DNA from 2 places in the Nonomuraea sp. NPDC049684 genome. Region 1 is predicted to be linked to the other one. Evidence: riboswitches for the same ligand, from Rfam matches in the RefSeq annotation. Region 1 holds a riboswitch; the other holds the start of a gene.
What was found. Region 1 has a riboswitch for glycine ahead of gcvP (aminomethyl-transferring glycine dehydrogenase). Riboswitches for the same ligand answer to the same signal wherever they lie in the genome.
Positions count from the first base shown of each region.

Region 2: it holds a riboswitch for glycine, as region 1 does, so the genes downstream of both, gcvT (glycine cleavage system aminomethyltransferase GcvT) here and gcvP (aminomethyl-transferring glycine dehydrogenase) in region 1, are expected to answer to the same signal.

Region 1 covers NZ_JBITLO010000006.1:350,288-361,310, reverse strand. The annotation lists gene gcvP (aminomethyl-transferring glycine dehydrogenase) at 1-2,430, opposite strand, end outside; glycine riboswitch at 2,597-2,693, opposite strand; gene ACIBST_RS22025 (MerR family transcriptional regulator) at 2,742-3,362, opposite strand; gene ACIBST_RS22020 (bifunctional nuclease family protein) at 3,510-3,980, opposite strand; gene ACIBST_RS22015 (MerR family transcriptional regulator) at 4,113-4,739, opposite strand; gene ACIBST_RS22010 (FHA domain-containing protein) at 4,763-5,275, opposite strand; gene ACIBST_RS22005 (sugar phosphate nucleotidyltransferase) at 5,537-8,041, opposite strand; gene ACIBST_RS22000 (CDP-alcohol phosphatidyltransferase family protein) at 8,046-8,627, opposite strand; gene ACIBST_RS21995 (hypothetical protein) at 8,786-10,420, shown strand; gene ACIBST_RS21990 (GNAT family N-acetyltransferase) at 10,452-11,023, opposite strand, start outside.
Region 2 covers NZ_JBITLO010000002.1:95,324-106,346, reverse strand. The annotation lists gene ACIBST_RS06210 (L-serine ammonia-lyase) at 1-438, opposite strand, end outside; gene gcvH (glycine cleavage system protein GcvH) at 498-887, opposite strand; gene gcvT (glycine cleavage system aminomethyltransferase GcvT) at 884-1,969, opposite strand; glycine riboswitch at 2,004-2,103, opposite strand; glycine riboswitch at 2,124-2,221, opposite strand; gene ACIBST_RS06195 (M28 family peptidase) at 2,519-3,892, opposite strand; gene ACIBST_RS06190 (M4 family metallopeptidase) at 3,964-6,258, opposite strand; gene ACIBST_RS06185 (gamma-glutamyl-gamma-aminobutyrate hydrolase family protein) at 6,481-7,170, opposite strand; gene ACIBST_RS06180 (3-oxoacyl-ACP reductase) at 7,167-7,943, opposite strand; gene ACIBST_RS06175 (aldehyde dehydrogenase family protein) at 7,934-9,277, opposite strand; gene ACIBST_RS06170 (glutamine synthetase family protein) at 9,286-10,656, opposite strand; gene ACIBST_RS06165 (FadR/GntR family transcriptional regulator) at 10,781-11,023, shown strand, end outside.

The DNA.
Region 1 (11,023 bases):
GACGGTGACGCCGGTCTCCTTGGTGATCTGGCGCAGGTCCACGATGCACTCGTGGGCCACCAGGCCGCCGCGGCCGGTGTAGAGCACCGGGTAGTGCGGGGCCAGCCGCCTGGCCAGGTAGTTGGCCGACAGGATGGCCTGCTCGGTGGCCGCGGTGAGGCCCTCGGAGCCCATCATCCGCACGTACGCCCACGAGATCGGCAGGATGCCCGCCGAGCCGTACGGGGCGGCCGAGACCGGGCCGACCGGGCTGCCGTCGCGCAGCGGGTGGCCGGGCAGGTAGGCGGCCAGGTGGCCGCGGACCGCGACCGGGCCGACGCCGGGGCCGCCGCCGCCGTGCGGGATGCAGAACGTCTTGTGCAGGTTCAGGTGGGACACGTCGGCGCCGAACTCGCCCGGCTTGGCCAGGCCCACCAGGGCGTTGAGGTTGGCGCCGTCGACGTAGACCTGGCCGCCGGCCTCGTGCACCTTGGCGCAGACCTCGGTGATCGACTCCTCGTACACGCCGTGCGTGGACGGGTACGTCACCATGATCGCGGCGAGCTTGTCGCGGTGCTTGGCGATCTTGGCGTCAAGGTCGGCCAGGTCGATGTTCCCGTCGCTGTCGCAGGCCACGACCACGACCCGCATGCCCGCCATGACGGCGCTGGCCGCGTTCGTGCCGTGGGCCGAGGACGGGATCAGGCACACGTCCCGCTCGGTGTCGCCGTTGGCCTGGTGGTAGGCGCGGATGGCCAGCAGGCCGGCGAACTCGCCCTGGGAGCCGGCGTTCGGCTGGATGGAGACCGCGTCGTAGCCGGTCACCTCGGCCAGCCAGCCCTCCAGGGTGCCGACGAGCTCCCGGTAGCCCTCGGTCTGGGCCTCCGGCGCGTACGGGTGCACGCCGGCGAACTCCGGCCAGGTGATCGGCTCCATCTCGGTGGTCGCGTTCAGCTTCATCGTGCACGAGCCGAGCGGGATCATCGAACGGTCGAGCGCGATGTCCTTGTCCTGCAGCCTGCGCAGGTAGCGCAGCATCGCGGTCTCGGAGCGGTGACTGTGGAAGACCGGGTGGGTCAGGTAGTCCGACTCGCGCAGCAGTTCGGCCGGCAGCGCGTCGGCCTCCAGCGCCACGTCCTGGCGCTCGACGCCGAAGGCGGCCCACACCTTGACCAGCTCGGCCGCGCCGGTCTTCTCGTCGCAGGCGATCGAGACGTGGTCGTCGCCGGCCTGCCACAGGTTGACGCCCCGCTCGGCGGCGGCGGCAACCACCTCGGCGGCCCCGCCGGGCACACGGACGAGCACGGTGTCGAAGAACTCGCCGTGCACGACCTCCAGGCCGGCCTCGCGCAGCCCGCCGGCCAGCGCGACGGCGTGCCGGTGCACGCGGTGCGCGATCCGGCGCAGGCCCTCGGGGCCGTGGTAGACGGCGTACATGCCGGCGATCACGGCCAGCAGGACCTGGGCGGTGCAGATGTTGCTGGTGGCCTTCTCACGGCGGATGTGCTGCTCGCGGGTCTGCAGGGCCAGCCGGTAGGCGGGGTCGCCGTCGACGTCGACCGACACGCCGACCAGGCGGCCGGGCATCTGCCGCTGCAGGCCCTCGCGTACGGACATGTAGGCCGCGTGCGGCCCGCCGAACCCGAAGGAGACGCCGAAGCGCTGGGAGGAGCCGACGGCGATGTCGGCGCCCAGCTCGCCGGGGGCGGCCACCAGCGTGAGGGCCAGCAGGTCGGCGGCGGCCACGACGAGCGCGCCCGCCTCGTGCGCCCTGGCGGCCACGTCGCGGAAGTCGCGCAGGCGGCCCGAGGCGCCCGGGTACTGGACGAGCACGCCGAAGCACTCCGGCAGCTCGCCGTCGAGGTCGTGCTCGACCAGCGTGATGCCGAGCGGCTCGGCGCGGGTGGCCAGCACGGCCTTGGTCTGGGGCAGCGTGTCGGCGTCGACCACGAACACGTCGCTCTTGGACCTGCCGGCCCGGCGGGCCAGCGTCATGGCCTCGGCCGCGGCGGTGGCCTCGTCCAGCAGGGAGGCGCCGGCGACGTCGAGGCCGGTCAGGTCGGAGACGACCGTCTGGAAGTTCAGCAGCGCCTCCAGGCGGCCCTGCGAGATCTCCGGCTGGTACGGCGTGTAGGCGGTGTACCAGCCCGGGTTCTCCAGCAGGTTGCGCCGGATGACGGCGGGCGTGACGGTGTCGTAGTAGCCCAGGCCGATCATGGAGGTCAGCACCCGGTTGCGGGAGGCCAGCTCGCGCAGCTCGGCGATGGCCTCGGTCTCGCTCGCGGCGGCCGGCAGCTTGAGCCGGTCCTTGACCCTGATGGCCTCGGGCACGGCCACGGCCACCAGATCGCCGACGGACTCGAAGCCCACGGCCTCGAGCATGCGCTGCTGCTCGGACTCGGATGGGCCGATGTGCCTGGACGAGAACGGCGGAGCGGACAGGTCGGTCATGGAGGTTGCCTCCCGAGGCTTGGAGACCGGCGCCAGGGCGCGGGCGAGTGCCGGATCTCCCCCTCTGTCATCGCGACGTCATCGCGACCTGAGAGCTTCACCCCACCATGGGGCTTGCACCGTCGGTGAGGTGCGCCTGGCGGGCGCACCTGCTTTCCAGAGTTGCCTCACCCGAGCGGTACGGGATGCCTGAGAGATTCCGGGGAGGGTTGCTCCTTCGGCGCCCCAGGACCGAAGCCCAGGGACTCTCCCGCACGGGGTCATCAGCCTTACTCTGTCCTAGATTACTACGGTGTGTTCAGCGGTTCAGCTCACCCCGTGCGGCGTGCGCGACGCCGCTTGGCGAGCTCGTCAGCGGGATGGTCGGCCGGGACGGTGTCCTCGACCGCCGCCCGTTCCCCCGGCAGCTCCGCGAGGGAGCCCTCGACCTCTCGCCAGACCCGGCCGAGCGCGATGCCGAACACGCCCTGGCCGCCCTGGAGGAGATCGATCACCTCGTCGGCCGAGGTGCACTCGTAGACGCTGACACCGTCGCTCATGAGCGTGATCTGCGCGAGGTCGGCGACCCCGCGGTCACGCAGATGCTGCACCGCGGTGCGGATCTGCTGCAACGACACCCCGGTGTCGAGCAGCCGTTTGACGACCTTGAGCACCAGGATGTCGCGGAAGCTGTAGAGCCGCTGCGAGCCCGAGCCGTGCGCGGCTCTTATCGTGGGCTCGACCAGGCCCGTGCGCGCCCAGTAGTCGAGCTGCCTGTAGGTGATGCCGGCCGCCGAGCAGGCTGTGGGCCCGCGGTATCCGATGTCGTCGGGCACCGTCGCGGGCTGCTCGTCGAAGAGCAGTCCCTGCTCTCCGGCACGCTGCCGCGCGCTCTCGCGCCGCACCGGATCTTCCTGGCCGGCCGTCTTTCCCTCGCCGCTGCTGACCGCCACGCGGACCTCCGGCTTTCTCTCATCCCATGGCCTGATCTGGGGGTTCGTAAAGGGCGACCACGGGTTTCACTTGCACCGTAGGACCGTGACCATGCTCAGTCAACGATCCGGCTCGGCGCGTCGTGAAGCGTAAATGCACTGAAATACCTACCCCGCCCTGCCGAAGTCCTCGGGAGTGATCGTGTCAAGGAACTCCCTGAACTTCTCCACCTCGTCCTCCTGGTCGTCAGGGATGATCACACCGGCCTCCTGGACGACCTCTTCGCTGGCGAAGATGCGCGCGCCGGTGCGCAGCGCCAGGGCGATGGAGTCGGAGGGGCGGGCGCTGACCTCCACGCCGTTGGAGAACACCAGGTCGGCGAAGAAGATGCCGTCACGCAGGGCCACGATGTTGACCGCGCGCAGCCCGACGCCGAGCGCGCTCAGCACGTCCCTGAACAGGTCGTGGGTGAGCGGCCGGGGCGGCGGCTCCTCGGCCTGCGCCAGGGCGATCGCGGTCGCCTCGGTCATGCCGATCCAGATCGGAAGGAACCGTTCCCCGTGTGCCTCCTTGAGCAAGACGATCGGCTGATTTGTGGGCATCTCAACTCGAACGCCCACGACCTCCATCTGCAACACGGGCTGCTCCGTATTCGGCCGGCCGGTCACCCGGCACAGCTGTTGACTGGGTCGTTTCTGCTACACGCCTATGCATTTCAACGTAACACCCGGCAGGCCTGGAATGTGCCCCGGCCTTCCAGCTCTGTGCCCTCAGCGGCCCAGGACAGACCTGACGCCGAGACGGACCAGCGAGGCGTGCAGGTCGAGCAGGAGCGTGGACAGCTCCCTGGCGGCCTCGTCGGCCTCGCCGATGGCGCCGGGCGCGCGCCGCTTGAGTATGGGCGCGACGGTCTGCTCGACCAGCCCGCACTCCCGCTCGGCGGCGGCCTTGACCGCGCGCAGATGGCGGGCGTGCAGGCCGAAGCGGGCCAGGGCGCCGACGCTGCGCGCGATCTTCAGCGCCTCCTCGTCGTAGCGCCTGGCCACGGGGGCGAGCAGGCCGTAGTCCTCCAGCTCGGCGAGGGTCTCCTCGTCGATGCCGGCCGCCTCCAGCAGCTGGGCCCGGTCGTACCGGATCTCCTGGGTCTGCTGCACCGCGCGCGGACGGCCGAAGCTCTCGGCCATCCTGTCCTTGATCACCCGCAGCGGCAGGTAGTGGTCGCGCTGCTCGGTCAGGATGAAACGCAACTGCTCGACGTGGAGATGGGTGAACTTGCGGTAGCCCGAGGGGCTGCGCTCGGGCTCGATCAGCCCCTCACCCTCCAAGAAGCGGATCTTGGACACGGTGACGTCGGGGAACTCGCCCTGCAGCAGGGCGAGCACCTCCCCGATGCTCATGTGCGAGCGTGCCGCCTGTGAGCTCATGCGCCGGCGTTGACCCTCATCAGGAAGACGAGGCGGAACTTGCCGATCTGCACCTCGTCTCCGGAGTGCAGGGGAACCTCCTCGATGCGCTCCCGGTTGACGTAGGTGCCGTTGAGGCTGCCCACGTCGCGTACGGAGAACTGGCCGCCGCGGTGGCGGTAGAACTCCACGTGGCGGCGGGAGACGGTGATGTCGTCGAGGAAGATGTCGCTCTCCGGGTGGCGCCCGGTCGTGGTGAGGTCTTTGTCCAGCCGGAACCGGCTGCCCTGGTTGGGCCCTCTGGTCACCGTGAGCAACGCCGTGCCGGGCGGGAGCTGTTCGACCAGCGCCCGTTCGGCCAGGAGCATGTCGCCTGTCTCAGCCTCGTACGCCTCGATTCCCGCGACCGAGATCGTCGACGTGGTGTCCCCGGAGACCTCGGGTCTGGTCAGCGGTGACCCACAGCGGGAACAGAAACGGGCATCCTCGGGGTTGGCGTGCCCGCACTGCGTGCAGTAGACGCTCGGCATCGATCGGCTCGGCCTCCTACCGCGAAGACGCGGCGACGGTGCTGGGGACGCGCCTGCCTTCGCTCTTCAAGTTTGCGAATGCCGCAACTTACGCTGATCAGCGGCAAAGGTCAAGGCGGGGCGCTGGACTGCGGTTCGGACGCTGACAAAGTTACCGCCGCCCCCACCCCGTGGTCCATGCCGCCGCGCGTTTCTACATTACGATCTTGCGGCACTCCGCGCGCACATCTCGGGCGAAGGCTTTTCCGCTACTCTACGTGATCAGACGGCCGCCTGCTCGACCACGCGGGCCCACCGTTCGAGCAATGCCTGCGCGCCGTCCATGTCGGGGGCCTCGGCCCACAGCTCGGTGACCGGCTCGGCGGCGGCGGGCAGGATCAGCACCCACGACCCGTCGTCGCGGGCGACCCGCACGCCGTCGGTGGTGTCCACGCGCCAGCCGTCGGGCTCGGCCTCGGCGGCCTCGATGACCGAGCGCATCACCGCGCCCTTGGCCGCCCACTGGGTCGGGACGCTCCGGCGCAGCAGCTTGACCTCGGGGATCCTGGCGTCGATCTGGCTGAGCGACAGCCGGGTGCGGGCCACCAGGCCCAGCAGGCGCATGAACGCGGCCAGGCCGTCGATGGCCGGGCTGAACTCCGGCACGACGAACCCGCCGCGCCCGTCGGCCGCGAAGATCATGTCGGGGCCCTGGGCGGCGGAGGTCAGGGCGTCGAGCGCGGTCGAGGTCCACTGCACCTGCACGCCGTGGAAGCGGCAGACCTGCTCGGCGACCCGCGTGGTGGTGACCGGCAGGGCCACCCGGCCGCCCCGGCGCTCGGCCGCCACCAGGTCCAGCACGACCAGCAGGGCGCGATCCTCGCTGATGAGCTGGCCGGTCTCGTCCACCAGCGCGATGCGCTCCCCGACCGGGTCGAAGCGGACGCCGAAGGCCGCCCGCGAGGAGCTGACCAGCTCCGACAGGCGTTGCAGGTCGCGCCGGCGCTCGGCCAGCGTCTCGGTGGGCGAGACGTCGTCCAGCCGGGCGTTGACGGTGAGCACCTCGACGCCGGCGCGGCTGAGCAGCGTGGGCATCACCAGGGAGGAGGTGCCGCCGGCGCAGTCGACCACGACTTTCATGTCCCTGACGCCGGTGACGCCGATGGCCCGCATCAGCTCGTGCGTGTAGCCCTCGACGGCCCTGGCCGGGTAGTGCAGCTCGGCGATCTCGCCGGGGAAGGCCCGCCGGTACTCCTGGCGGGAGAAGACCCGCTCCAGCTTGCGCTGGGCGGCCGGGGGCAGGTCGGCGCCGCGGTCGTCCATGATGACGATGTCGACGCTCTGCGGGTCGCCGGGCGTGGTGCGCAGGGCGATGCCGCCGGCGGCCGACTCGCGGGCGGTGTGGAAGCGGGCCACGGGCAGCGGCGCGGCCTCCAGGTCCAGGACGTTGATCGCGGCGGCGGTCAGGGCGCCGATGACGGCCCGCTTGAGCGCCCTTGCGGCCAGGGAGCAGTCGCGGGAGGTGACGACGTAGGCGCCCTTGCGCAGGGTGGTGGCGTACGCGCCGGCCAGCCGGACGCACAGCTCGGCGGTGATCTCGACGTTGACCAGGCCGCTGACCCCGCGCGGGCCGAACAGGTTGCGCTGGCCGCGCGACTCCCAGATGACGCTGGTGTTGACGACCGCGCCGGCCTCGATGGTCTTGAACGGGTAGACCTTGACGCCGCTGGAGACGTACGCCTCGGCCTCGATGACGCACTCGTCGCCGATGACGGCGTTCTCCTCGACGCGGGCGCCGCCCATGACGTCGGTGCTCTTGCCGATGACGCAGCCGCGCAGGTGGGCGCCGGGGCCGACGTAGACGTTGTCGTGGACGACCGCGCGGTGCAGGAAGGCGCCCTCGCGCACGACCGCGTTGTTGCCCAGCACGGTGTACTCGCGCAGTTCGGCGCCCGCCTCCACCTTGGCGTAGTCGCCGATCAGCAGCGGGCCCTTCAGGACGGCGTCGGGGTCGACCGTGGCCGAGTCGGCCACCCAGACGCCCGGGGAGAGCTCGAAGCCGCCGATGTCGAGGCGGACCCGGCCGGACAGCGCGTCGGCCTGGGCCTTGAGGTAGCTGGCGTGGGTGCCGACGTCCTCCCAGTAGCCGTCGGCGACGTAGCCGTAGATGGGGGCGCCGCGTTCCAGGAGGGCGGGGAAGACGTCCGAGGACCAGTCGACCGGTTCGCCGTCGGCCACGGCGTCGAGGATCTCGGGCTCCATGACGTAGATGCCGGTGTTGACGGTGTCGGAGAAGACCTGGCCCCAGGTGGGCTTCTCCAGGAAGCGCTGAACGCGTCCGTTCTCGTCGAGGATGATGATCCCGAATTCGAGCGGGTTGGGAACGCGCTTCAGACCGATGGTGACAAGAGCCGAATTTTCGCGATGAAAACGGATCATGTCGGATAAGTCGATATCTGTGAGGGCGTCGCCGGAGATGACCAGGAAGCGGTCGTCGCGCAGGCGGGCGGCGGCGTTCTTCACGCTGCCCGCGGTGCCGAGCGGCAGGTCCTCGGTGGCGTACTGGAGGTTCATGCCCAGCTCGTCGCCGTCGCCGAAGTAGTTGCGCACGAGGGCGGCCAGGAACTGCAGGGTGACGACCGTCTCGGTGATGCCGTGCCGTTTGAGCAGGCGCAGGACGTGTTCCATGATCGGGCGGTTGGCCACCGGGAGCAGAGGTTTGGGCTGGTTGGCGGTCATCGGACGCAGCCGAGTCCCCTCCCCGCCCGCCATGACGACCGCCTTCACCCGATCACTCCTTCGTGGTCGCGGTTACGAGTTGGCGCACCTGCACCACATACAGGATCCCTGCCCACCAATACAGGCCGGTGCCCCAGATCGCGAAGGCCCACCCGGCAATTCGCGCTATATCGGCATACCACCCGGTGTGGGAGGCGAGGAAGAGCAGCGGGAAGGCGTACATGAGGTTGAACATGGCGGCCTTGCCCAGGAAATGCACCTGAAGTGCCTTATATCCGTGTTTGCGAAGTACGGGGAACGAACAGGCGACGAAGAGCTCCCGCGCCACGATGACGGCCACCAGCCACCACGGGATGACCTCGCGCAGCAGCAGCGCCAGGATCGTGGCGAAGACGTACAGCTTGTCGGCGGCCGGGTCGATCACCCGGCCGAGCTTGCTGGTCTGGTTGAACGCGCGAGCGATCTTGCCGTCGAGCCAGTCGGTGAACCCGGCCACGATGAGGATGCCGATGGCCCACCCGTCCGCCCTGGGCCCCAGAACCAACCAGAGGAACACGGGCACGCCGAGCAGGCGCAGGAAGCTCAGCAGGTTGGGAACCGTCCAGATCCGGTCCTCGGCGGAAGTTTCGCTCACGCAGAGACCCTACTGCGTGGAACTCCGGCACAGACGCCCCACCAGCGACCATTCCCCGCGGGGCCGGTGGGGGTTGATGGCGTTTCGCGGCATGTGGGGGCGGGAAAAGCCTGGATGATCGATCCCCCCGCGCTGCCGGCCTGCCTTGGGGGGATCGGATGTGGCCCTGGGAGTCCGGCGTGCTGCGGGACGCGCCGGAGATCGCCTTGTTCCTCTGCCTGGCCCTCGGGTTCGCCCTGGGCCGGCTCAGGTTCCGCGGGGTGGCCCTCGGCGGCGCGGCCGGGACGCTGGCCGTCGCCCTCGCCGCGGGGCTGCTGACCGGCGGCGTCGAGGTCCACCAGCAGGTGCGCGTGATCGCCTTCTCGATCTTCGCCTTCACCATCGGCTACACCCTCGGGCCCGCCTTCTTCGCCGCGTTCACCGGGCGCAACCTGCGGTACCTGTGGTTCACGGTCGTCGAGGTCGTCGGGGCGCTGGCGGTCGCGGCGCTGGTGGCGGACGCGCTCGGGCTCGACCCGGGCACCACGGCGGGGCTGGTCGCCGGGGCGGCGGCCGGGCCGGTGGCGCTGGGCACGGCGTCCGACGCCCTGCAGGCCGCCGGGATCGCGCACCAGGCGCTCGGGCCCGCGTACGTCCTGTCCTACCTCCTCGCCCTGGTCACCGTCGCGCTGCTGACCGTCAGGGCCGCGCCCGCGGCGCTCCGGTTCGACCCCGGGGAGGAGGCCGCGGCGCTGTGGCGGCGGCTGGACGGCGCGGAGGAGACGCCGCCGCCTTCGGTGCTGGGCCGGGCCCACCAGGTCACCACCGGCGAGGGCAGGACGGTCGGGCAGGCGGAGATCGCCATGGGCACCCGGGTCTCGGTGGAGCGGCTGCGCAGGAACGGCCGCCCGATCCCGTTCGGCCCCGACACGCTGCTCCAGCGGGACGACGAGGTCGTGGTGGTCGGCGTGCGGCAGGACGTCGTCAACGCCGGCGCGGTGGTCGGGCCCGAGGTGCCGGGCGGGCGGGAGCTCGACCTGGACGTGGAGGTGGCCGACGTCATGCTCGGAAGCCGGCCGCCGGCGACCGTGCGCGACCTGCGCGCCGGGCTGTCCGGCCAGGGGGTGCAGGACCTGCACGTGTGCGAGGTGCGGCGGGTGGGGTGCCGGTTGCCGGTCAGGCCGGGCACGCGGCTGTGCGCCGGTGACGTGGTGCGGGTGACCGGGCTGAAGCGGGACGTGGACCGGGCGGCGTCCTGGCTCGGGGCGCGGGCGGAGGCCGGGCGGCGGGCCGACGTCGTCTACCTGGCCGCCGGGCTCGTGGCGGGGATGGTGGCGGGCCTGGCGGGCGGCCTGACGGCCTCGCTCGGCTGCCTGGCGGCCGGGCTGGTGTTCGGCCGGGCACGGACCGGACGGGCCGGCTTCGGCCAGTACGACGCCGGCGCCGCCCGGGTGGTGGGCGAGGTGGCGCTCGGCGTGTTCGTGGCGGCGCTCGGGCTGTCGGCCGGCCCGGCGGCGGTGGAACTGGTGGCGCGGCACGCCTGGCAGGTGGCCCTGGGCGCGGTCGCCACGGCGGCCGTGCCGGTGGTGATCTCGCTGGCGCTGGGGGCCAAGCTGATGATGCTGCCGCCGCCGCTGGTGCTGGGCGCGGTGACCGGGCAGCACGGCCTGACGACCGTCCTGGGCGGGGTGCGGGTGAGGTCGGGGAACGGGACGCCGCTGCTGGCCTACACCATGGTGCACGCGTTGTCGGGGGCCGTGCTGGCCCTGCTGGGCCCCGCCGCGGTGGCCCTGGCCCGCTGGGTGGGCGCCTGAGCGCCCGGCCCCAGGGCGGCCGGGCGGGCGGTCAGGTGCGCAGGAAGGCGTGGGTGTATCCCACGGGCTCGAAGCCGAGGCGGGCGTAGAACTCGCGTGGCCAGTCGGCGGCGTCGGCGACCAGGAACGTCAGCTCGGTGTCGGCCGTGGCGGCCAGCAGCGCGGTCAGCAGGGCGCGGGCGTGGCCCTGGCCGCGGTGGCGGCCGAGGGTGTAGACATTCTCGATCTGGGCGACGCCTTCGTGCACGTAGAGGTCGGCGTGGGCGGCGATCTGCCCGCCGGGGGCGCGTACGGCGTGGAACTCGACCCGGTCCGCGCCGGACACGCGGGCCGCGGCGCGGGCGGCGAGCCCGTCGGCCACGCCCGGCGACGCCTGCGGCAGCGACTCGCGCCACTCCTCGCGCAGCACGGGCAGCAGCTCCTCCAGCGTGAGCGGCTCGGTGGCGACGGCGGGCGCGGCGGGACGGGCGCCGCGGAAGGCCATGACGACGTTGGTCTCGTGGCCGTAGCCGGCGGCGGCGAAGGCGGGCCGGAACTCCTGGCCCAGCCGGTCGTCGTCGACGCACACCAGCCGGTGGCCGAGCCCGGCGAGCCGCTCCTCGG
Region 2 (11,023 bases), on a different contig from region 1:
GAAGTAGACCTTCTCGCGCACGGTCTCGCCCTGCTCGTCGCGGGCGGTGAAGCGCATGCCGTTGGGGTGCTCGGGCAGGGAGATCTTGCGCTCGAAGACGAGGTCCTGGCCCACGACGAAGGGGATCTCGCGCTCGCCGTAGAGGTTGACCGTGCCCGAGGCGCGCATCTCGGCCAGGCGGGCGTCGACGGAGTCGACGTCGACCAGCTCCGGCTTCTCACCGGACAGGCCGAGCAGCACCGCCTTGTCGCTGCCGTGGCCCTTGCCGGTCAGGCCGAGCGAGCCGTACAGGATGACCTCGACGCGGGCCACGCGGGGGAGCAGGCCGTCGTCGTGCAGCCCGCGGGCGAACTTGTGCGCGGCGGCCATCGGGCCGCCCGTGTGGGAGCTGGACGGTCCGATGCCGATCTTGAAGAGGTCGAAGACGCTGATCGCCATTGATGGGCGCCCTTCAGTTCAGGAAGTGCCGGGGCCCGCCGCGGGCCCCGGCGGTGGTGTCAGGACTCGCCTGAGGTGAGCGCCGTGTACTCCTCGGCGGACAGCAGGTCCTCCGCGTCGCCCTCCATGCGGACGCGGAACATCCAGCCGTCGCCGTACGGGTCGCTGTTGGCCAGCGACGGGTCGTCGGCCACGGCCGAGTTCACCTCGACGATCTCGCCGCCGACGGGGGCGTAGATCTCGCTCACCGACTTGGTGGACTCCACCTCGCCGACCGAGTCACCCGCCTCGACGGTCGAACCGACCTCGGGGAGCTGCACGAAGACGACGTCACCAAGAGCCTCGGCGGCGAAGGCCGTGATGCCGACGGTCACGGTGATGCCGTCGTCCACGCCCGACACCCACTCGTGCTCCTTGGTGTAGTTCAGGTCGTCAGGGATGTTGCTCACTTGTTCCTCCTGTAGAAGGGCAGCTCGACCAGGTCCATAGGTTCATGGCTGCCCCGGATGTCCACGGCCAGACCTGTGTCGGCCCCGGCGTTCACGTAGGCCATCGCGATGGGCTTGCCCAGGGTCTGGGAGGGCGCACCGCTGGTGACCTCGCCGACGACGGCGCCGTCGCGGGTGACCGGGTAGCCGTGACGCGGCACCCGGCGGCCCTGGGCGACCAGGCCGACGAGGCGGCGGCGGGGCTGGTCGTCCTTGACCGCCTCCAGCGCCGCCCTGCCGACGAAGTCACCGGGCTTGTCGAATTTCACCACTCTGCCCAGCCCCGCGTCGAACGGGGTCAGGTCGGAGCTCAGCTCGTTGCCGTAGAGCGGCATGCCGGCCTCCAGCCTGAGGGTGTCGCGGCTGGACAGACCGGCGGCGCGCAGGCCGTGCGGCTCGCCCGCCGCCTCCAGGGCGCGCCAGAGCGGCACGGCGTCCTGGTTGGCGACGAAGAGCTCGAAGCCGTCCTCGCCGGTGTAGCCGGTGCGGGCGATGAGCGCCTGGCGGCCGTCGACCACGCCGGGCAGGCCCGCGTAGTACTTGAGACCGTCGAGGTCGGCGTCGGTGAGCGTGGCCAGGATCTCCTGGGCCTTGGGGCCCTGGATCGCGATGAGGGCGTACTGCTGGGAGCGGTCATCGACCACCGCGTCATACGACTTAGTACGATTTTTCAGCTCATCCGCGACTTTGTCGGAGTTCGAGGCGTTGGCCACCACCATGAACTCCTCGTCCGCCAGCCGGTAGACGATGAGGTCGTCGAGCACCCCGCCGCGCTCGTCCACGATCATCGTGTACCTGGCCCGGCCGGGCGCGAGCGCCGACAGGTGGCCGACCAGCGCGTAGTCGAGGGCCTCTCCGGCCTGCGGACCGGTCAGGAAGATCTCGCCCATGTGCGAGAGGTCGAACAGCCCGGCCGCCTCGCGGACGGCTTTGTGCTCCGCGGACTCGCTGCCGTACCGGAGCGGCATGAGCCAGCCGGCGAAGTCGGTCAGCGTGGCGCCTAGGGCCTCGTGGACGTCTCGTAGCGGCGTAGGTCGGGACATTTGTCGCACCTCAGGACAGGATTGGATGCCAGCATCCTCCCCCTCTGTCATGGATGCCTGAGAGCTTCGCCCGAGTTTTACCGGACTTTCACCTTCGGCGAGGCCCCGGGGGCCTGCTTTCCAGAGGTCACCTCCCCGTAAGAACGCCTTACAGGGCTGCCGCGCGGTCCTTTGCCTTGAGAGGTTCGCGGGGAGGGCTTGCTCCTTCAGGGACCCTGACCGGCTGTCAGGGTGCTCTCCCGCACGGTTTCGCCGGTGATGTCCGTCAGCCTAGTGCCGTCATGGGGGTGTTGTCGCGCTTCGCCCCCCGCCATCCGCGGCATCCGCGGCATCCCGCACGCAGCGAAAAGCGGCCGCGGCCCCGGAGAGGCGGGGTCGCGGCCGCGTTGGTGGCCGCGCGCGAGCCGGTCATGGCAGGTCAGCTCGCACGCGGCAGCTCTGGGCGGGCCGGCCGGGACCGGCCCGCGGGGGATCGAACCCGGGATCAGGCCCGAGGATCAGGCCCGAGGATCAGGCCCGAGGGTCAGGCCCGAGGATCAGGCCCGAGGGTCAGGCCCGTGCCCAGAGGGCGGGCACGTTCGGCGGCTCCCAGCCCGGCAGGCTGGTGTGCGCCTGGAGGCAGCGGTAGCTGACCCCCTGGTAGGTGACGACGTCTCCGGCCGTGTACGACTTGTAAGCCGTCCAGGTGGTGCCCTGGCCGTCCCCTCCGACGGTCAGGGTGAAGGACGCGGAGTGGTCCGCCGTCGTCCCGTCGCCGTTGATCCCTATGGTGTACGTCCCCGCCACGACGCCGCTGGCGGTGGCGATCGTGACGGTGGACGACTGGCCCGCCTGAACCGTGGACGGGCTGAAGGAGACGGTGACCCCGCTCGGCACGTTCCCGGCGGAGAGCGCGACGCTCTGCGCCTGGCCGGACGTGACCTGGGTACTGACCGCCGCGGTAGCCGACTGACCGGCCTGGACCGACGCCGACGACGGGGTCACCGAGATCGAGTAGTCGTTCTCCGTGGGCGTGCTGGTGCCCACGGCGAGCTTCCATATGGCGTACGCGATGGCGTCGGAGTTGCGGTCGAGCGCCGTGGTGTTGATGGCGCTCGGGTAGCTGTCGCAGGCGCTGTGGTAGCAGCGGTCGAACGCCTGCCCGGCCGAGCCGCCCCACTTGGCGGCCTGGGCCGAGCTCTTGACCGCCCCGGCCCCGGTGGCCAGGCCGCCGACCCGGACGCCCGCGCTCTTGAAGGAGGCGTGGTCGCTGCGGCCGTCGCCCTCCCTGTCACCCTCGGTCTGCAGGCCGATGGTGGCGAAGTAGTCGTTGAAGGTCCGCTGGATCGCCGCGTCGTCGTCGTAGACGAAGTAGCCGGCGTTGGTCGAGGCGATCATGTCGAAGTTCAGGTACACCTCGACGCCGCTCGCGCCGCCGTTCTGCACGTAGTACCTGGACCCGACCATGCCCGCCTCTTCGGCGCCCCACCAGCCGAAGCGCACGTGCTTGGTGAGCGTGGGCCTGCGGGCGGCGAGGGTGAGGGCGTTCTCCAGGAGGGCGGCCGAGCCGGAACCGTTGTCGTTGATCCCGGGGCCGGCCGCGACGCTGTCGAGGTGGGCGCCGAGCATCACGGTCTGGTTGGCAGGGCCGCCCGGCCAGTCGGCGATCAGGTTGCTGCCGCCGCTGAAGTTCTGCACGCGGGTGGTGAAGCCGGCCGCGTCCAGCTTGCCCTTGATGTAGTTCATCGAGGCGGTGAAGCCCGGCCTGCCCGAGGCGCGGTTGCCGCCGTTGCTCGTGGCGATGGACTGCAACTGGCTCAGATGCGCCGTCACGTTCGCGACGGGGATGTCGGGCGCGGGGTCGGCGGCGGCGCCGGCCGGTCCGGCCGGCGTGGTGAGGGTCAGGGCCAGCGCGGCGGTGGCCGCGGCGCCCAGCCTGAGCATGGCGTTCACGTTCTGTGGCTCCTCAAGGGGGTTGGGCGGCCACCCCGGCGTGGCCGCCCAGGTCGAGCGACTTAGACCGGCTGCCAGAGGGCAGGGGTGTTGGGCGGCTCCCAGCCCGGCAGGCTGGTGTGCGCCTGGAGGCAGCGGTAGCTGACGCCCTGGTAGGTGACGGTCTGTCCGGCCGTGTAGGCCGTGTACGTCTGCCACGTGGTGCCCTGGCCGCCGCCCACCGTCAGGCTGAAGGAGGCCGAGTGGTCGGCGCTCGCGCCGTCGGCGTTCAGACTGATCGTGTACGTGCTCGGCGTCACGCCGCTCGTGGTCGCGAACGTCACCGTGGACGACTGCCCGGCGGTGATCGTGGACGGGCTGAAGCTGACCGTCACGCCCGCGGGCACGTTGCTCGCCGACAGGGCGACGCTCTGCGCCTGACCGGCGGTGACCTGCGTGCTGACCGTGGCCGTGGCCGACTGCCCGGCCTGCACCGAGGCCGACGACGGGGTCACGCCGAAGGAGTAGTCGTTCGGCGAGCTCTGCCCGATCTGCAGGTTGTAGGTGGCCTGGCGGTCCACGTCGGCGCCGTCGGCCGTGATCGCGATCGAGTGGCTGCCCTGCGGGCTGCTCGCCGAGGTGCTGATCGTCAGCGTCGAGCTCTGCCCCGCGGTGATGGTGGCCGGGCTGAACGAGGCGGTCACGCCGGCCGGCAGGGTGCCGGTCCGCAGGGTGATCGACTGCGCCGAGCCGCCGGTCACGGTGGTGCTCACCGTGGTCGTGGTGCTCTGGCCCGGGGTGACGCTGCCGGAGGCGGGGTTCAGGTTGACCGAGAAGTCGTTGCTGCCCTGGGTGCAGGTCGGCTCGCCGGACTGGGCCCGTACGCTGACGCCGTCCCAGGCGTTCTTGACCACGTTGAACTCGGTGCAGCTGCCCGGGTACAGGGTCTTGGCGGCCTGGAGGGTGGCGACCCTGGCCTTGGCGTGCGTCCACGGCTGGGTCTTCATGTTCAGCGCGGACATGAACACCTCACCGGCCTTGCGTATGCCGATGCCGGTGATCGCGGCGCCGTTGTCGCAGCGGGTGCTGGCGGGCTTGCCCGAGGGGTTGGTGCCCTCGGCCACGAGGTAGAACCAGTGGTTCTGCGGGCCGGCCGCCGCGTGCACCTCGGTGTTCGGGATGGAGGCGCTGTAGCAGTTCGGGTGGCTGAGGGCCGACGGGTTGTACATGTTGCGGATCGGCCCGGACCCGGAGAGGTTGACCTCCTCGCCGACCAGGTAGTCCGGCGGGTCGTTCGGGTTGTTGGCGTACGCCTCGGTGAGCGCGCCGAAGATGTCGCCGGTGGACTCGTTCATGCCGCCGGTCTCGTTGCCGCTGCCCGAGCCGCCGCTGGTGAACTGGAAGATGCCGTGGCCGAACTCGTGGCCGACCACGTCCATCGACGTGAGCTGCTGGGAGTTGGCGGAGTTGTGGCCGAAGGAGCCGTACTGGCCGTTCCAGTAGGCGTTGACGTCGGCCAGGCCGACGCGGGCCGGGTAGCCGCCGCCCTGGCCGTTGATGCCGTTGCGGCCGAGCCAGGCGCTCAGCATGTCCCATTCCCGCTGCGCGGCGTAGAGCGCGTCGACGCAGGCGGTCTCCAGGTTCGTGCCCGAGCCGTTGCCCCAGGTGTCGGTGGTCTTGGTGTACGGCGAGCCGTTCTGGCCGCCGCACGCCACGCCGCTCCTGCGGGGGTCGCGCATCGTGTACGAGGGGCTGGTGTCGATGGTGACGGTGCCGACGTAGTAGCTGTTGCCGGTGCCGTCGCGCACCTCGTCCCAGTCGTCGATGACCCTGCCGGTGAGGGCGTCCACGTAGACGTGGAGCTTGGTCTCGTGACCGGCGGCGGTGGCGCCGGTGACGAGCACCTCCCAGGCCAGCCGCGGGGTCGTCGTGGTGGCGTGCACGGACAGCACCGGCGTGGCGACGGTCTCGACCCTGGCCACCTTGGCCCTGGCCGTCACGGCGGCCTGGGCCGCGGTGACCTTCGCCTTCGTGCCGATCCCGATCTTCGTGCGCTGCCCGGTGGCGACCGTGTCGACCACCGCGCCGGAGGCGTCCGTGGCGACGACCACGTCGCCGCCGTAGACGGGCAGGCCCGCGTGCTTGCGGGCGTAGGTCAGGTACTGCAGGCCGCGGACGCCTTCGACGGTCGACGTCAGCGTGAACGTGTCCTGCTCGGATGCCAGCAATGCCGCCGAGTCGGCCAGGATCGCGTTGTGTGCGGTGGCGATCGCGTTCCTGCGCTCGTCGGGGCTGGGAGGATCGGCCACCTGCGACGCTTGGGCTGTGGCGCTCGTGGCGCCCACCAGCGAGCTGGTGGTCAGGGCTAGCGCGAGCATTGCGGCAGCCCCCAACCTGAGTTTGGGGTTCACTCTCTGGCTCCTCAGGGGGGTGTGGAGTGGAAGAGCCCCGGCCGGCTGGGGATGAACACAGGGTGACACCGGGATGGCGCGACCCGGTACCCAACAAGTTTCCTATAACGCGGTGGTATGGCCCCCTGAGCTGGGATTTCGCGGGATTTTAGGGCGCAGAAAAGGTAAAGAAGCTTTCCAGTAACGGTCTCAGCAGGCCGCCGTGAACGCCTCGAAGAGCGCCGCCCCGTCGCCCGCCTCCGGGTGCCACTGGACCGCCGCCGCGAAACCGCCGGAGTCGAGCTCCACCGCCTCGATCGTCCCGTCGGCGGCCGTGGCGGTGACCGTGAGTCCGGGGGCGAGCCCGTCGATCGCCTGGTGGTGGTAGTGCGGGACCGCCACCGGGTCCGTGCCGAGCGCCTTGGCCAGGCGGCTGCCGGGCACGGGCGTGACCGGCAGGTGGCCGAACTCGCCGGGCGCGGGGGAGTGGCCGGTGTGCCCGGTCACGTCGGGCAGGTGCTGGTGCAGGGTGCCGCCGAGCAGCACGTTGAGCACCTGGAGGCCGCGGCAGATGCCCAGGAACGGCAGCCCGGCCTCCAGGGCCGCCGCCAGGAGGGCGAACTCGGCCTCGTCCCGGAACCGCCGGACGTAGCCGGTGCGCTCGTGCGCCGCGCGGCCGTACCTGGCCGGGTCGACGTCGCCGCCGCCGGCCAGGACGAGACCGTCGAGCCGCCCCACGACCTGGGCGGGATCGCCGGCCGGCGGCAGCAGCACGGGCTGCCCGCCGGCCTGGACGATCTTCTCGACGTACATGTACGGCAGCAGTGCGACGGGCAGGTCCCACACGGTGAACCGGGCGGGCTCGACGTACGTCGTGACGCCGATGACCGGACGGGTCACAGCGGCGTCACGTACGCGCCGGAGATGCCGCCGTCCACCAGGAACTCGGCCCCCGTGATGAAGGAGGCGTCGTCGCTGGCCAGGAACGCCACGGCGGCGGCGATCTCCGACGCCTCGGCGAAGCGGCCCACCGGAATGTGCACCAGGCGCCGCTGGGCCCGCTCGGGGTCCTTGGCGAACAGCTCCTGCAGCAGCGGCGTGTTCACCGGCCCCGGGCACAGCGCGTTGACCCGGATGCCCTCGCGGGCGAACTGCACGCCCAGCTCGCGCGACATCGCCAGCACGCCGCCCTTGGAGGCCGTGTACGAGATCTGCGACGTGGCCGACCCCATCACCGCCACGAACGACGCGGTGTTGATGATCGACCCCTTGCCCTGCCGCCGCATGTACGGGATGGCGTGCTTGCAGCACAGGTACACGCTGGTCAGGTTCACCTCCTGGACGCGGCGCCAGGCGTCGAGGCCGGTCTCCAGGATCGAGTCGTCGTCGGGCGGCGAGATGCCGGCGTTGTTGAAGGCGACGTCCACGCTGCCGTAGGTCTCGTGGGCCGTGGCGAACATCCGGACGACGTCGTCCTCGCTGGTCACGTCGGCCTTGACGAAGAGGCCGCCGACCTCGCCCGCGGCCTTGGCCCCGGCCTCCTCGTCGATGTCGACGCAGACGACCTTCGCGCCCTCCTGCGCGAACCTGCGCGCCGTGGCCAGCCCGATGCCGCTGCCCGCCCCCGTGACGACGGCCACCCGATCCTGCAATCGCTGCACTGTCACTCCCATGAGATGAAGACGTTCTTGGTCTCGGTGAAGGCCGTCAGGGCGTCCGGGCCGAGCTCGCGGCCGAGGCCGGACTGCTTGAAGCCGCCGAACGGCGTCCAGTAGCGCACCGAGGAGTGCGAGTTCACCGACAGGGCGCCCGACTCCACCGCGCGGGCCACCCGCAGCGCCCGCCCGACGTCGCGCGTCCAGATGGACCCGCTCAGCCCGTACGGCGTGTCGTTGGCGATGCGCACGGCCTCGGCCTCGTCGCTGAACGGCACCACCGACACGACCGGGCCGAAGATCTCCTCGGTGAAGGCGCGGTCGGTGACCTCGGAGGTGAGCACGGTCGGCGGGAACCAGAAGCCCTTGCCCTGGGGGCAGTCGCCCTGGAGGTAGGGCGTGCCCTCGACGAAGCCGCGGACGCGTTCCAGGTGCTCGGCGCTGATCAGCGGGCCCATCTCGGTGGACTCGTCGAGCGGGTCGCCGACCTTGACGCCGCGCACCGCCGCCGACAGGCGTTCCAGGAACTCGTCGTACACCTCGGCCTGGACGAGGATGCGCGAGCGGGCGCAGCAGTCCTGGCCGGAGTTGTCGAAGACCGCGTAGGGAGCGGTGCTGGCCGCCTTGCCGAGATCGGAGTCGGCGAAGACGATGTTCGCCGACTTGCCGCCCAGCTCCAGCGTCACCCGCTTGACCTGCGCCGCCGCCTTCGCGGCGATCTCCTTGCCCACCTCGGTCGAGCCGGTGAACACGATCTTGGCCACGCCGGGATGCTCGACCAGCCGGGCGCCCGCGACCTCCCCTGCCCCGGGCAGCACCTGGAGCACCCCCTCGGGCAGGCCCGCCGCCAGGGCCAGCTCGGCCAGCCGCAGCGCCGTGAGCGGAGTCCATTCCGCCGGCTTGACGATCACCGTGTTGCCCGCCGCCAGCGCCGGGGCCACGCCCCACGACATGATCAGCATCGGGAAGTTCCACGGCACGATGACGCCCACCACGCCCAGCGGCTCCTGGAACGTGACGTCCACGCCGCCGGGCACCGGGATCTGCTTGCCGTGGTTGCGCTCGGGGGCGGCGGCGTAGAAGTGCAGCACGTCGCGGACGGCCCCGGCCGCCCAGCGCGCGTTGCCGATCGGGTGCCCGGCGTTGTCCAGCTCCAGCCGGGCCAGCTCCTCGCCGTGGGCGTCCACCAGGTCGGCGAAGCGGCGCAGCAGCCGCGCCCGGTCGCCCGGCGCCACCTCCCGCCAGCTCCGGTACGCCTTCGCGGCCCGCTCCACCGCCCGGTCGACCTCGGCCGCGTCCGCCATCTCGACCTCGGCGACGACCTCTTCCGTCGCCGGATTAACGATCCTCATGCCTACCGTCACATTCGCTCGAAACCACGGAACAGCTCCCAGTCCGTCACCGCCGCGTCGAAGGCGGCCAGCTCCACGCGCGCGTTGTTCGCGTAGTGCTCGACCACGTCGTCGCCGAACGCCTCCCTGGCCAGCTTCGACCCCTCGAACAGGGCGAGCGCGTCCCGCAGCGTGTGCGGCACGGTCTCGGCGCCGGAGTCGTAGGCGTTGCCGGTGAAGGCGTCCTCCAGCGGCAGCTCCCGGTCGATGCCGTCCAGCCCGGCCGCGATCAGCGCCGACACCGCCAGGTAGGGGTTGACGTCCCCGCCCGGCACCCGGTTCTCCACCCGCAGCGACGGCCCGTGGCCCACCAGCCGCAGGGAGCAGGTGCGGTTGTCGACGCCCCACTTGACGGCGGTGGGCGCGAAGCTGCCGGGCACGTAACGCTTGTAGGAGTTGACGTTGGGCGCGTACAGCAGCGTGAGCTCGCGCATGCGGGCGAGCTGCCCGGCGATGAACCGCGCGCCGAGCGGCGAGAGCCCGTACGGCCCCTCGCCCGCCATCGCCAGGCCGCCGTCGAGGCCGCGCAGCGAGATGTGGATGTGGCAGGAGTTGCCCTCGCGCTGGTTCGGCTTGGCCATGAAGGTGATCGAGCGGCCCTCCTGGGCGGCGATCTCCTTGGCGCCGTTCTTGTAGATCGAGTGGTTGTCGCAGGTGCGCAGGGCCTCGTCGTAGCGGAAGGCGATCTCGTGCTGGCCGAGGTTGCACTCGCCCTTGGCCGACTCGACGTACATGCCGGCGCCCTCCATGTCGCGCCTGATGCGCCGGAGCAGCGGCTCGACGCGGGCGGTGCCGAGGAGGGAGTAGTCGACGTTGTAGAGGTTGGCGGGGGTCAGGTCGCGGTAGGCGCGCCGCCAGGCGTCCTCGTAGCTGTCGTCGTAGACGACGAACTCCAGCTCGGTGCCCACGTACGCGGCCAGGCCCCGCTCGGCCAGGCGGGCGAGCTGGCGGCGCAGGATCTGCCGGGGGGAGGCGGTGACCTCGCCGCCCTCCTCCCAGGCCAGGTCGGCCATGACCAGGGCGGTGCCGTCCTGCCAGGGGACCCGGCGCAGGGTGGACAGGTCGGGCTTCATCGCGAAGTCGCCGTAGCCCCGGTCCCAGGAGGACATGTCGTAGCCGGCGACGGTGTTCATGTCCACGTCGACCGCGAGCAGGTAGTTGCATCCCTCGGATCCGTGGTGGAGCACCTCGTCCAGGAAGTAGCGGGCGGAGAGCCGTTTGCCCTGCAACCTGCCCTGCATGTCGGCGACGGCGAGCAGCACCGTGTCGATCCGGCCGGAGGCGACCTCGCCCCGCAGTTCCTCGACGGACAGGAATCCGTTGCCCGCTGCTTCGCTCACCCTAGGTCGCTCCGATCTGCTCTGAAGCGCTTTCCCGTTGATTGGGCTAGTCTCAGACCATTGATGTGCATGCCGGGATCGCTTGTCAAGACCTGAGGACACCTTGGACGATTCGGCGCGTTTGATGACAGTGCTCCGCCCGGTGAGGGCGGGAAACGCCTTCGAGGAGACCGTGGAACGGCTGCTCCAGGCGATCAAACTGGGCGTGGTGCCGTACGGCGACAAGCTGCCGCCCGAGCGCGAGCTCGCCGTGCGGCTGGGCATCAGCAGGGTCACCCTGCGCGAGGCCATCCGCGCCCTTCAGGACGCGGGCTACCTCGACGTGCGGCGCGGCCGGTACGGCGGCGCGTTCGTCACCTATGTCCCG